Regions from separate parts of the Brevibacterium paucivorans genome, predicted to be linked through region 1. Evidence: predicted binding sites of a transcription regulator. Region 1 holds the regulator's gene; the other holds the start of a gene.

Evidence for each region. Region 1 encodes HrcA, which represses chaperone genes, less so after heat shock. Its sites were predicted from a motif close to TTNGCACTCGNNNNNNNCGAGTGCNAA; they were not measured.
Region 2: a site for HrcA is predicted at 1,859-1,885, ahead of groL (chaperonin GroEL). Genes of this name have one in related genera too.

Annotation. Positions count from the first base shown of each region.
Region 1 is NZ_JAFBCP010000001.1:2,226,955-2,234,282, forward strand. Features, by position in the region: gene lepA (translation elongation factor 4) at 1-826, shown strand, start outside; gene hemW (radical SAM family heme chaperone HemW) at 827-2,035, shown strand; gene JOE56_RS10275 (DUF4870 domain-containing protein) at 2,090-2,776, opposite strand; gene JOE56_RS10280 (DUF3097 domain-containing protein) at 2,888-3,730, opposite strand; gene hrcA (heat-inducible transcriptional repressor HrcA) at 3,822-4,823, shown strand; gene dnaJ (molecular chaperone DnaJ) at 4,856-5,962, shown strand; gene JOE56_RS10295 (16S rRNA (uracil(1498)-N(3))-methyltransferase) at 5,959-6,723, shown strand; gene JOE56_RS10300 (PhoH family protein) at 6,782-7,328, shown strand, end outside.
Region 2 is NZ_JAFBCP010000001.1:805,466-812,793, reverse strand. Features, by position in the region: gene JOE56_RS03815 (DUF3263 domain-containing protein) at 98-349, shown strand; gene JOE56_RS03810 (LytR C-terminal domain-containing protein) at 353-1,333, shown strand; gene JOE56_RS03805 (cold-shock protein) at 1,613-1,816, shown strand; gene groL (chaperonin GroEL) at 2,022-3,650, shown strand; gene JOE56_RS03795 (sulfite exporter TauE/SafE family protein) at 3,722-4,474, shown strand; gene JOE56_RS03790 (hypothetical protein) at 4,621-5,424, shown strand; gene JOE56_RS03785 (RNA-binding S4 domain-containing protein) at 5,424-5,639, shown strand; gene pspAB (PspA-associated protein PspAB) at 5,636-6,214, opposite strand; gene htpX (zinc metalloprotease HtpX) at 6,256-7,170, opposite strand; gene pspAA (PspA-associated protein PspAA) at 7,193-7,328, opposite strand, start outside.

The sequences.
Region 1 (7,328 bases):
AACCTCGGCAGCTTTGGGCTTTGGTTTCCGTTGCGGATTCTTGGGCCTTCTGCACCTGGAAATCGTTCGCGAACGTCTAGAACGCGAATTCGACCTCGACCTCATCTCGACTGCCCCTTCGGTGGTGTACGGCGTGACCATGGAGGACGGTTCACAGCACACCGTGACCAACCCCAGCGAGTACCCGGAAGGGAAGATTAAAGAGGTCCTTGAGCCCATGGTGCGAGCCACGATCCTCACCCCCTCGGAGTTTGTGGGTGCGGTCATGGAGCTGTGCCAGACCAAGCGTGGGCAGATGCAGGGAATGGATTACCTGTCTGAGGACCGCGTAGAGATTCGCTACCGCATGCCACTCGCGGAAATCGTGTTCGACTTCTTTGACTCGTTGAAGTCCCGCACCAAGGGGTACGCGTCCCTCGACTATGACAACGACGGCGAACAGGCATCGGCACTGGTGAAGGTGGACATTCTGCTTCACGGTGACAAAGTGGACGCATTCTCGGCGATCGTCCACAAGGACAAGGCGTACAACTACGGTGTGCTCATGGCTTCCAAGCTTAAGGACTTGATCCCGCGCCAGCAGTTCGAAGTGCCCATCCAGGCGGCAGTCGGATCGCGCATTATTGCGCGTGAGACGATCCGTGCGATTCGCAAGGACGTTCTATCCAAGTGTTACGGCGGTGACATCAGCCGTAAACGCAAGCTTCTGGAGAAGCAAAAAGAGGGTAAGAAGCGCATGAAGATGGTGGGCTCGGTTGAGGTGCCACAGGAAGCGTTCATCGCGGCTTTGAGCTCTGACGACTCCAAAGCTGAAAAGAAGAACTAAGTGCCTGCACAACCCCAGGGCGACGTTCCACCGCTCGACGGTTCGTTGCCTGACTCGGCGCTCGACTCATCTGGAACGTTAGCGGCGTACGTTCACGTCCCGTATTGCCGAGTGCGGTGCGGGTACTGCGATTTCAACACGTACACGGCAACCGAGCTTGGAGAAGGGGCCAACCGCGAGGACTACCCGGACCAGATTGCTTCCGAGATCGACCTGGCGACCCGAGTATTGGGTGAACCGCGCGCGTTGAATACGGTGTTCTTTGGCGGAGGTACCCCCACGTTGTTGCCCGCGTCCGTTCTAGGGAGCGTGCTGTCGCGCCTGAAATCGGTGTTCGGGGTGGTAACCGGCGCCGAGGTGACGACCGAGGCGAACCCCGATACCTTGAGTCCGGAGTATGTGGGTGAGTTGGCTCGTTCTGGGTTCACGCGTGTGTCGGTGGGTATGCAGTCGGCAGTAGGGCACGTGTTACAGACCTTGGATCGGACGCATGACCCGGACCGCATTCCCGAGGTCGTCGCTTGGGTCAAGGACGCCGGCCTGCAAGTGAGCCTGGACCTCATTTATGGCACACCGGGGGAGTCGTTAGACGATTGGAAACGTAGCGTCGACGTCGCACTCGGGTGCGAGCCCGACCATATTTCGGCGTACTCCCTGATCGTTGAGCCGGGAACCAAAATGGGTGCTCAGGTCAGGCGAGGCGAGCTACCGATGCCCGATGAGGACGACTTGGCTGATAAATACGAATGGGCCAATTCCGCGTTTACCTCGGCCGGGCTGAACTGGTACGAGGTCTCCAACTGGTCGCGAACCGTCGACACTCGTTGCGAACACAACATGAGTTATTGGACAGGCGACGACTGGTGGGGTTTTGGGCCAGGCGCCCACTCACACATCGGCGGCGTTCGCTTTTGGAACGCAAAACACCCCCGTGCATGGGCAGGCCGGCTGGCACACGGGCATTCCCCAGCAGTTGGCCGAGAAGTGTTAGACGCTCCTACCCGGGAAGTCGAAAGGATTCTGCTGTTAGCGCGTGTGCGCGACGGTCTGACGCTCGACTCCTTACCGCACGATGCTCACAGCCTCATTGAACGGTTCGTGCGCATGGGGTACTTGCACGATGACAGCACCTATTTTTCGCCCACGCTTTCCGGTCGCCTCATGGTTGATTACATGGTGCGTGAACTCGTAGAGACGTTAGATACGTAAAGCGCCTGTACACCCTAAACGGTGTACAGGCGCTGAATCTGCAATACCTATTGCTTACTTGAAGATCGGGATGGCTACAGGAATCTTGTAGCCCTGGCCGTCCTTGGCTTTCAGAAGTGCCAGCAGTTCAAAGACCAGTGAGCCAATGAAGATCAGCGGTGTGAGGAACCCTCCAATTGCGATGAACGACAAAATTCCAGCGACGAAGTGCGCGAGCAACACCGTGATTTGGAAGTTGAGGGACTGCGCTGCGTGGTGACGCACAAACGGTGATTCGTCCTTCTTGATCACGTACAGGATTGCAGGTCCGACTACGCAGGTGAGGATTCCCAAGATGTGTACTAGGAGTCCCATGGTGCGGTCGTCATTGCTGGAGTTCCAGTAGGATTCGGATCCTGGTCCGTATGCGTTTTCGGGTAGCTCGGCATCCGCAGGCTGAGCCTGTGGGTATGGCTGACCCTGCTCGGTGTTCCCGTATGGCTGGCTCTGCCCAGTGTTTCCGTACTGCGGCGCACTCTGGTTCGCGCTCTCGTATTTGGGCTGTTCGTACTTTGGCTGCTGTTTTGGCTCGCCGTACGCGTCGCCATTCGCAGGAGCGTCTGCCGACTTGGGAGCTTCAGGAGCCTTAGGGGCTTCCGGAGCCTCGGCGTTGGGGTTGTTGGAGGCAGGCGATGACCCGAAACCTCCTGTTGGGTTCGAACCGAAGCTCGGTGGGCCGTCAGATCCGTGGGGATTCGTCATTTTTCTCCTAGAGGATGAAAACGTTCTCTGTCTCAGTATCTACTTTATGTGCACGAATGTGAAGAAAGCCGTAAGGGAATCCTGCTATGTGTGTAATGAATCCCCTACTGCTCAAGGGTCAACGGTGACAAAGTCGATGAGTTCTTCAACTCGACCCGACAGTGAGTGGTCCAGGTCGGCGATCGTGTTGACGCGCGACAGGATATGCGCCCACGCGCGCCCAGTGTCGCCTGGTTCGGTGTGGGGCCACCCCAGCCTGCGGCACACGCCTGTTTTCCAGTCCTCCCCGCGTGGCACGGTAGGCCATTCCTGAATGCCCACGCACTGTGGTTTCACGGCTTGCCAAATGTCGATGAATGAGTGCCCAATCACGTGAACGACCGGACCAAACCGTTCCTGCACGCGTTGAGCGATGCGGGTTTCCTTTGACCCAGACACGATGTGGTCGGCCAGAACGCCCACGCGATGCGAAGAGTCGGGTTGGAACTGTGCCAGTTTCTCTTCGAGGTCGTCCAGCCCGCCCAGTTCTTCGACGACCACGCCTTCGATACGCAGGTCGTCGCCCCAGATTTTCTCGACGAGTTGTGCGTCGTGTTTTCCTTCGACCCAGATACGGGAGCCGCGTGCCACGCGGGCGCGGGCGCCGGGAACGGCTACGGACCCCGAGGCGGTTCGCTGCGGGCGGGTAGGTGCAGTGGCCGTGGGGCGGGTGAGTTCGACTGGTTTGCCGTCGATCCAGAATCCTGGGCCCAGCGGGAAGCTTTGCACGTGACCGTTGCGGTCTTCGAGCCGTACTGCGAATCCGCCGGGGGCTTTTTCGATTCCCAGAATTGCGCCAACGAACCCGGTGCTCACTTCTTCAACGACCAGGCCACGTTGAGCCGGGACTTTCCGAGAGGTAGGGCGCCGGTGGGATCGTGGCCCGCCGGATAACACGTCTGATCCGTAGTTCATCACCCCATTACCCTAGAGGGCGTTTGGTTCCGCTGTCACCCCGGCGTAGAATTGGCACTCGACGACCTAGAGTGCCAGTGGAGGGGGATTCGTGAACGACGATCGGCGAAGTCGTGTCTTGCGCGCAATCGTCGAAGACTACGTTGCGACCAAGGAACCCGTGGGCTCCAAAGCGCTGGTGGAGCGCCACAGCTTGGGTGTTTCACCCGCCACGATTCGCAACGACATGGCCGCGTTAGAGGCACAGGGTCTCATCGCTCAACCGCACACGTCTGCCGGCCGCATTCCCACAGACAAGGGCTACCGCAAGTTCGTTGACACGATTGACGAAATCAAGCCACTTTCGGTTGCTGAGCGTCGTGCGATCTCGCGGATTCTGTCCCACCCCGTCGACATTGAAGACATGCTGGAGCGCACCGTGCGCTTGTTGGCCGACCTTACTTCGCAGGTCGCTGTCATCCAGTATCCGGTGCGTTCGCGCGAAAAGTTTCGACACCTCGAGCTCGTGGACTTAGGTGCCAACCGCCTGCTGGTCGTTTTCATCACCGACTCCGGTCAGGTGGATCAGCGCATCGTGGAGATGCGCACGGGCATCGACGAGTTTGAACTGGGCACCTTGCGCACCCTGTTTAACAGCGTGTTGGACGGGCGGGCGCTCGACGATGTGGCACCAGCCCTGCGGGTTCTGGACGTCCCCGCAACGCTGGCTGCCCCTGCGGCAACCGTCGCCGAGGTCGTTGCCGAGTTGGCCTCGGGACGCAGGCAAGAGCGGTTGGTGATGGCGGGAACGGCCAACCTGGCACGCTCCTCGGGCGGGATCTACGAACACGTAGCCCCGCTCCTTGAGGCGTTCGAAGAACAGGTGGTTCTGCTCAAGCTCCTCGCCCACATGAGTGCCGATGGAGTCAGTGTGAGCATTGGGCACGAAAACCCGGAGTCCCTGGCAACCACCTCGGTCATTGCAAGCAACTACGGAACTGAGGATTCCCGCGCCTCCCTGGCCGTGCTGGGACCCACCCGCATGGACTATCCCACCACGATTGCGGCCGTGCGCGCGGTTTCGCGCTACATTACGGTCATTTTGGACAAGTAGATTTTTCAACCCACAACTAGATGAGGACACACGTGAGCGATCACTACGAAACCCTGGGTGTTGCCCGCGACGCGAGTGCTGAGGAAATTAAGAAGGCCTACCGCAAGCTCGCACGTAAGTACCACCCGGACGTCAACCCCGGCCACGACGACGAGTTCAAAGCGGTATCGGTTGCCTATGAAGTCCTGTCTGACCCGCAGAAGCGACGCAACTACGACGCCGGTGGTGGCGAATACGGCCAGCCGGGAGCGTCGGGGTTCGGTGGCTTCTCGGACCTGTTCGACGCATTCTTTGGCGGTGGGGCCGGTGCCCAGCCAGGGCCGGCGTCGCGCAAACGCCCAGGTCGCGATGCGCTGGTGGGCGTGTCGATCGACTTGAAGACCGCAGTGTTCGGTGGAACGGAAGACGTTTCGGTAGTGACCGCCAAACTGTGCGACACGTGCCACGGAGACGGAACCCGCCCCGGGACTTCGCCACAGACCTGTTCGCTGTGTAACGGACAAGGTTCCGTGCAGCGGATGACCCGCACGCTCATGGGGCAGATGGTCACCAACCAGCCATGTAACAACTGTGGTGGTTACGGAACCATCATCGCCGACCCATGCCAGTCATGTAACGGCGACGGTCGCGTGCGTGCCGAAGAGACCTTGTCGGTCAAGATCCCAGCCGGTGTGAAGGACGGAACCCGCATTCTGCTGTCCGGTCGCGGTGAAGTAGGACCCGGTGGGGGTCCCGCTGGCGACCTGCACCTCGAAGTGGCCATCCGCGAACACCCCGTCTTTACCCGCGACGGCGACGACCTGCGTGCCACGGTCACGATTCCGATGACCGCAGCAGCCCTGGGAACCACCATTAGTCTTGAGACGTTTGACGGTGAACGCGAACTTGAAATCGCGCCGGGAACGCAGGTGGGAACCACCGAGACCCTGGCTGGTTTGGGCGTGGGGCGGCTGCGTCGCTCGTCCCGCGGTGACCTGCTGGTGACCATCAACGTTGAAGTGCCGTCCAAGCTCGATGCGAAACAGCGCGAACTTCTGGAACAGCTCGCCACCATGCGCGGTGAAACCAACCCGGACGTCAAACTGGGCAACACCCACCGCGGACCGTTCAGTCGTCTACGCGACCGGTTTAACCTGTGACACTTCCGGTTTTTCTCACGGAGACACCCTTGGCGGGTGCCAGCGGGACCATCACGGTGGGTCCCGAGGTCGCCGGCCACGCAGTGCGTGTGCGCCGCATGGGTGCGGGAGAAGAACTCGAACTCATCGACGGCACTGGGGTGCGCCTCCGGGGGACAATTCAGGAGGGCACCTCGGAGTCCCTGACGCTTAGCGTCACGGACGTGACGGAGGAACCCCAGCAACGACCTCGGCTGGTTCTTGTGCAAGCCCTAGCCAAGAACGACCGGGACATTCAAGCGATCGAAGCCGCCACCGAAGTAGGCGTGGATACGGTGATCCCGTGGGCCGCGCAACGGAGCATTGCAGACTGGCCGGCCAAAAAGGCTCACAAGATGGCTGCTAAGTGGGCCAACGTCCTCACCGCCGCCACGCTGCAGGCCCGGCGGGCCCGCGTGCCCGAACTGGGTGAGCTCATTCGGGGAACCGCTGTTACGCAACTCGTGACCCCCACATCACGTGTGATCGTCCTGGACGAAACCGAATCCAGCGGGCTGACGGAAGCGGTGAACGACCTCGGGGAGGGGAGCACTACCCGGGGGGACATCGATGAGATCGTGGTGATCGTGGGGCCCGAAGGCGGTATCACGCCTGCCGAGGTTGACGCGCTCGTGTCGGCGGGCGCCCGGACGGCTGTTTTGGGGCCTACCATTTTGCGGGCTTCTACGGCGGGTCCTGTCGCGCTGGCGATTGTGCAGACGTTGTTGGGGCGTTGGAAGTAGCCCGGGCTAGACTGGTGATAGCTCAACGAAAGGAAACACTCTGGAAACCGCACCCACTGTGCAGCTGACCATTCCCGATTCGATTGACCCCGTTGCACTTCTTGGCCCGGCCGATTCCAATCTCAAAACGCTCGAACGTCTAGAGCCTTCAGTCGACATTCTGGCGCGTGACCGGGGGCTGAGAATTCGCGGGCCGCAGGAAAACGTCGATGCGGTTGTCAAAACCGTGGGGCAGCTCAAGCGGTTAGTGGCTGCAGGGCAGCAGGTGACGTCCGGCACGGTTGAGCAAGTCCACGGCATGGAGCACGCCGAACCTGCGCAAGTACTTACGGACAACGTGGTGTCACACCGCGGGCGCACGGTCCGACCAAAGACGTTTGGCCAGCACGAATACGTCAACGCGATCCGTAAGCACACCATCACGTTTGGAATTGGTCCCGCGGGTACCGGAAAGACGTATTTGGCCATGGCCATGGCGGTGAATGCCCTGAGCCGAGGTGACGTCAAGCGCATCATTTTGACGCGCCCGGCCGTGGAAGCAGGGGAGAAGCTAGGGTTCTTGCCGGGGACGCTGGACGAAAAGATCGACCCGTATGTGCGCCCGT
Region 2 (7,328 bases), 1.4 Mb from region 1:
GGGAGTGCATAGCACTCCCGTTTCTTCTTCCCTCGAAGTGTCTGAAATGCGTGCCGGTCAATGGTGGGTAGAATAGCGCGCAGTGAAGGAAGGTGACATGGAGTCTGAGAAGCTTAGTGAGCTCGAGCAGAAGGTGCTCGAATTCGAGCGGCAGTGGCACACTCTGGGTGGTGTCAAGGAGCATGCGATCCGAGAACAGTTCAACATGAGCTCTACCGGATACTTCCAGATTCTGAACTCACTTTTGGATAACCCGCACGCGTATGAGCAAGACCCTATTTTGATCAAACGCCTCCGTCGAATCCGGGACGGACGCCAGCGTGATCGAGCACAGAGGATGGCCCGTTAAAACATGACCAAATACCCACGAGACGAATTCGACTCCATCGTTCCTTCGGGGCGAAAGGGAGCGCACCGTCGCCAATCGAGTGGTATGAGTCAGACGGCAGCGATTTCGCTTATTGCCGTTCTGGCGGTCGTCGCTCTTGTACTCGTGATCGGCGCAGTGCGGATCATTGGTTCTTCTGCCGTTGACCCCGAAGAGCAGACGGCTGAGCCTGCAAACAGTGAAACCGAAACACCGGCACCTACCGAAACTACGGTCGATGTCAAGGAGCACTCGGGTACTGTGCAGGTGCTCAACGCATCTGGTGTGACCGGTGCTGAAAAAGAGATCGCAAAGAAGATCGAAGACGCCGGGTGGAAGGATGTCAAGACGGAGCCTGGACGGTCAGCTTCGTCGACGTCGGTGGTGTACTACGCGGACGATTTTGAGGAAGAAGCCAAAGAGCTGGCCGAACTCATCGGAGTAGAAGAAGTCGAGTCCAGCTCCGAATACAGCACGGACATCACCCTGTTGCTGAACTCGGATATTGCCAAAAACGCGGGTTCGGAAGAGCCCTCTGACGAGACTAGTAGTGGATCTGGCGAGGGCGCCGGTGAAGACACTGATGGGGTGGCCAATAGTCGCACAGGTGGCGGGTCGGGAAGTGGATCCAGCGGTCGTTCTGGCGACAGGTCCGGTGGGGCTGGTCGCGACTCTGGTGATCGCTCCGGCGGCAAATCCCGTAGCGGGTCTGGTCGCGACTCTGGTGATCGCTCTGGCGGCAAATCCCGTAGCGGGTCTGGTCGCGACTCCGGTGGCCGTTCTGGCGACAGGTCCGGTGGGGCTGGTCGCGACTCCGGTGGTGGAGGAAGCGACCAATCTGACGGCTCTGACGGTGGAGCTGGTGATCAATCCGGTGGTGGATCCGACGGCGGCGATCAGTCCGGTGGCGAAGCCGACGGCGGTGCTGGTGACCCGTCTGGTGAAGAAGCCGGCGTTAGTGAATAAACACGTGGGGCATGTTCGGTTATTGCACACGCCGTGTTGAAAAATTCTTTCTGTGCATTTTCCTACGAGGATCGACGCTACGTGTCGCATCTGCGTGAAAAATTAGGGCCCTTGTGTTGTTTTGCGTCTTTGGCGATATTTCCTTTGGATATATGGGCGCAAATGTGTGGAGCTAACAGGGCATAAATACGCTGCGACCTGCAAAAACATTGGTTAAACCTCTGTAGTATCGGGAGTGCTACACGTACGCAACGAAGCAATACACAGTTGGAGATGACAATGACGCAGGGAACGGTCAAGTGGTTCAACGCTGAAAAGGGCTACGGGTTTATCACCGTTGACGACAGCGACCAAGACATCTTCGTGCACTACTCGGAGATCCAGATGGATGGATATCGTTCACTGCAAGAAGGCCAGCAGGTTGAGTTCAACGTAGGACAGGGCGACAAGGGCCCGCAGGCTGAAGCTGTTACGCCCCTCTAAACGCGATTTTCATAGACTTTCGGGCGCCTCAGGCGTTCTGCATTTGCACTCGATGGTGGAGAGTGCTAAATCTAGACGTGGCAAGCACTGAGTGCAGATGAGGGTTTGTTAAACCGAAGAAGGGAATCGGTTAGATAAACCCCGCCGTCGCGGGCTCTGTATGACGTGAACATAAGCCACCCGCACAGGGAGGATGCTCGCCACTATGGCAAAGCTCATTGCATTTGACGAAGAAGCTCGTCGTGGCCTCGAGACTGGTTTGAACACCCTGGCTGATGCAGTCAAGGTGACGCTGGGACCCCGCGGTCGCAACGTTGTGCTGGAAAAGAAGTGGGGCGCACCGACGATTACCAACGACGGTGTCTCCATTGCTAAGGAAATCGAGCTCGAAGACGCTTACGAAAAGATCGGCGCCGAGCTGGTTAAGGAAGTAGCGAAGAAGACTGACGACATCGCTGGTGACGGTACGACTACCGCTACGGTTCTCGCTCAGGCTCTGGTGCGTGAAGGTCTGCGTAACGTCGCGGCCGGTGCTGACCCACTGAGCCTCAAGCGCGGAATCGAAAAGGCTGTCGAAGCAGTCACCAAGGTTCTTCTCGAAACCGCTAAGGACGTCGAAACCAAGGAGCAGATCGCTGCTACCGCTGGTATTTCGGCTGGTGACCCTGCAATTGGTGAACTGATCGCCGAAGCTATCGACAAGGTCGGTAAAGAAGGCGTTGTCACCGTTGAAGAATCCAACACCTTTGGTCTTGAGCTTGAGCTCACTGAAGGTATGCGCTTCGACAAGGGCTACATCTCCGGATACTTCGTCACCGACGCCGAGCGTCAGGAAACGGTTCTCGAAGACCCATACATCCTGATCGTCAACTCCAAGATCTCGAACGTGAAGGACCTTCTGCCGGTTCTGGAGAAGATCCAGCAGTCCGGTAAGCCTCTTCTGATCATCGCAGAAGACGTTGAAGGTGAAGCACTCGCAGTTCTGGTTGTCAACAAGATCCGCGGAACCTTCAAGTCGGTTGCTGTTAAGGCTCCTGGCTTTGGTGACCGCCGTAAGGCTCAGCTGGCTGACATCGCGATCCTCACCGGTGGTCAGGTCATCGCGGAAGAAGTTGGTCTCAAGCTCGAGAACGCGACCCTGGACCTTCTGGGTACCGCACGCAAGGTTGTTGTCACCAAGGACGAAACCACGATCGTGGAAGGTGCTGGAGACTCCGACGAGATTGCGGGTCGCGTAGCTCAGATCCGCCAGGAGATCGAAAACTCCGACTCCGACTACGACCGCGAGAAGCTCCAGGAGCGTCTGGCGAAGCTCGCTGGTGGTGTCGCAGTCATCAAGGCTGGTGCTGCTACCGAGGTTGAGCTCAAGGAACGTAAGCACCGTATTGAGGACGCTGTCCGCAACGCTAAGGCAGCCGTTGACGAAGGTATCGTCGCCGGTGGTGGTGTTGCTCTGATCCAGGCAGGCAAGAAGGCATTCGACACCCTCTCGCTTGAAGGTGACGAAGCAACCGGTGCCAACATTGTGAAGGTCGCGATCGACGCGCCTCTCAAGCAGATCGCAACGAACGCAGGTCTGGAGCCTGGCGTCGTAGCTGAAAAGGTCCGCGGTCTGGAAGACGGCCACGGTCTGAACGCAGCAACCGGCGAATACGTCGACCTGCTTGCTGAAGGAATTAACGACCCTGTTAAGGTGACGCGTTCAGCACTGCAGAACGCTGCATCGATTGCAGGTCTGTTCCTCACCACCGAAGCAGTTGTGGCTGACAAGCCTGAGCCTGCACCTGCGGCTCCTGCTGACCCAACTGGTGGTATGGGTGGCATGGACTTCTAGTCCGTAACCGCTCGTCTCAGATGTGGCCCTCTACCGCTCGGTAGAGGGCCACATTGGGTTACAGTGGGCGAATGACTCTTGCCATTTTTGTGATCTGTAGCACCGCCTTTGTGGGCGCGCTCTTACAGCGGATGGCAGGCATGGGGTTTGCGTTGGTCTCGGGGCCATTCATTGTTCTCGTTCTTGCCCCAATTCCGGGCGTTGTGCTGGTGAATATCTTGGGCGCGTTGTCGTCCGTCATTGTGTTCGCTCGAACGTGGCGAAATGTCCACTGGAGGCAGTCAGGTGTGCTCATAGCGGGCGCTCTTGCTGGTACGTTCCCGGGTGCCTTGCTCGCAAACAGTATGCCCAGCTCCTGGCTCCACGTGTTCATCGGTGTGTTGATTGTGGGCTCACTTGCGACGTCGCTGTATCTGAGCCGAATCTTCGACCCCATCAAGTTTTGTTCGCGAAACGCCTTCCTGTTTGGTGCCGGTGCGGGTGTGATGAACGCGTCGGCCGGCATGGGCGGGCCGTTCTTGAGTTCCTACGCCGTGCTTACACGGTGGCAACAGATCGCTTTTGCTGCGTCCATCCAGCCGGTCTTCATCACGGTTGGGATGGCGTCGGTTGCGAGCAAAATGGTTTTGGAGGAGTCGGCGTGGCCGCAGTTGGCTCCCGAGGTGTGGCTCGCCGTGGTTGCCGCGTTGTTAGTTGGCCAGGTGGTCGGTGATTTCGGTTCGCGTAAGGTTCCGGTGCAGTTTTCCCGTGTGGTCATGTTGTCTTTAGCAATGCTGGGTGGTGTTCTCACCATCATCAAGGGCTGTGCTGAACTCACAAGTTAGAAAGTACGCGCGGGCAAAGGCGTCGCTCGCATACCTCTTACCCGCTCAAATAGTGGTGAAACACCTGGTAGAACTCAGCTTGTGCTCAGAGTGATTCGCGATAATAGTGACACTCAATTAAGGTCTCATCCCCTGAAAGGGTTTGAATGCTTTACGTGTTTCTTGTTTTGCTCGCGGTGACGTTCGTGGGCGCGTTTATGATTCACCGATCAAATAAACAACAGGAACACGCTCGTGCGCAGGCAGCCTTGGAAGCAGTGAAGAAAACCGCTCACGAAGATGTGACTGAGTTTGGCGAGGAAGTCGCGTACTTGGACACCATTACTGCAGGTGTTGAGCTGAACGAAGGTGGTCGTCAGGACTACCAGCGTGCTCTGAATGCGTATGAAACGGCAAAGGAAACCTTGGAGCGGGTCAAAGACCCGGAAGCCATTAAACATGTCACGGAGGCGCTGGAGGACGGCCGGTATGCGGCCAGTTGTGTCCGGGCTCGCGTTGACGGGAAGCCCCTACCCACTCGAACCCCGCCGTGCTTTTTCAACCCGCAACACGGCCCCAGCGTCGAAAACGTCGATTGGGCGCCCGTGGGAGGGCAACCTCGGCCGATTCCGGTGTGCGCAGCGGATGCGGAACGTGTTGCCGTGGGTGCCGAACCCGCCGCCCGCAAGGTCACCACAGCGGACGGCTACACGCGCCGGAACTACTGGGAGGCCGGACCTTCGTACGCCGCGTATAACCGGGGGTACTTCAATTCTTACGCTGGTTCTGGATTGCTTCCGGGCATGCTAATGGGAGCCATGATGTTTGGTGGCGCGCACAATTTTGACGGCTTGTACGCGGACGGATACCACGACGCTATGAACGGGGACGCCGGTGGCGCAGACGCCGGAGGCGACTTTGGCGGCGGAGGAGACTTCGGTGGCGGAGACTTTGGTGGGTTCGACTTCTGATGGAAAAACTCGAGATTCGCGACGAAACAATCAAGCTTGGCCAAGCCCTTAAACTTCACGGTGTAGCCGAAGACGGCTTCATGGCTAAAGAGATGATCCAGGGTGGGGAAGTGACCGTGAATGGCCAGGTAGATACCCGCCGAGGTGCCACCCTGCGGATCGGCGATGTGGTGAGTGTCGCTGGGGTTGAGTTCGAAATTTCAGGTCGCGGCTAACGGTCCGTCATGCCGGGGGCATCCCACAGGGGTGACCACTTAGACGTGTCATCTTCCATGGGGAGGTCGGCGCCGATAGCGGCTTTGAGGTTGAACTCCACTGACGTGTCGCGTGTGTTCTTCCCCGTTTGAACGAACGGGTAGAAGGTCCCGCGCTTATACAGGTACACGATGGCGGCATTTTGCCCTTTTGAGTCACGGAAGTACGTGGCAGAGCACAAGAGCATGGGCCCGAAGCCCTGGTTTTCGAGCGCCGAGTTAATCGCGTGTACGTTTGTCATGAGCCGTGACATGTCTTTGTCTTGGTCGCGGATCACCTGCCACGTGTATCCGAACTCGTCGGATTCTTGTCGAACACTGGTGGCGTCGTCCATCTTGATGAGGTCGACACTTTCGCGTTCGGCTTGAGCAATCGCGGCACCCTCCATGGCGCGGAAGGCAACCGCAGCGACTCCCGTGGGCGTGAAATCAGTTGCCACCTCGAGCGTGAGGGTTGCTCCGGGAACTGCAAAAAGGTTGTCGAGTTTTGGTTTCTTGGGCTTGCTACGGCCCATGAGCGCGTCAAAGAATCCCATACCGTGCCTTCGTTGTCGTTGCCATTGAGCGTGTGTCAGGTCTACTGCGGACGCGACAGTTGCGTCGAAATCTTGCTCAACTGTTCGAGGCGCTTTTCCAGCGACGGGTGGGTTGAGAACAGTTGTTTGACTGACTTTCCGTTGACCGCGGGCAGGAATGCCAAGTGGTTTGCGGCCCCCTGCGCACGCAGGTCTTGCGTGGGAACGTTGGTCATTTGTCCGCTGAGTTTTGTCAGGGCCGAGGCGAGAGTCGACGGGGCGCCGGTGAGAAGAGCGGCCGCGCGGTCGGCTGCGAGCTCACGATAGCGGGAAAGAACGCGAATCAAGAAGAAACTGAGCACGTATACGATGGCACCTACCGCCATGAGTCCAAGGAGGATTAAGGCGCCGTTGTTGTTATTGCTTGAACCGCGGTAGCGCGAGTAGTAGCCCATGCGAACCATGAGCCCCGCAACGACACCGGAAACACCTGCGACTGTCATGACTGTGACGTCTCGGTGCGCAACGTGGGAGAGTTCGTGGGCGAGGACAACTTCGACTTCTTTGGGTTCAAGTGTTTGCAGTAACCCTTGCGTCACACAGACCACGGAACGCTGCGGGGAACGTCCTGTCGCGAAGGCGTTTGGTACAGGTGAAGTCGAATATGCCACACGTGGTTTGGGGGAGTCTGCAAGTTGGCACAAGCGGTCGACGATTGCGTGAAGCTCCGGTGCTTCCTGCTCGGAGACCACCCGTGCGCGCATAGCGCGGAGCGCGAGAGAGTCGGAGAAGTACCACTGGAAAAAGAAGGCTCCCACGCTAATCACGAGGGCGATTGCAACACCTGCTGGGCTACGCCCCAGCACGAACCAGATACCCAAAATCAGAATGACGTAAATCAGCCCGTTGAGGAACAGGGCCATGCTCATTCGGAAGTTCAGGCCATGGTCTTTGACAAAGCGCCCACGCGCAGACACGGGAGCCTCCTTTTATGTGGTTTTATGAGAGGTCTGGGATGAACCCTTCGCCAGTCAGCAGTTCATCGATCTCTTCAAGGTTTGAGTCAGCGAAAGGAATCACGATATCTGACGGGCCTAGGTAGTCTTCGTCTACTGGTGTGGCGTGTTCCAGAACG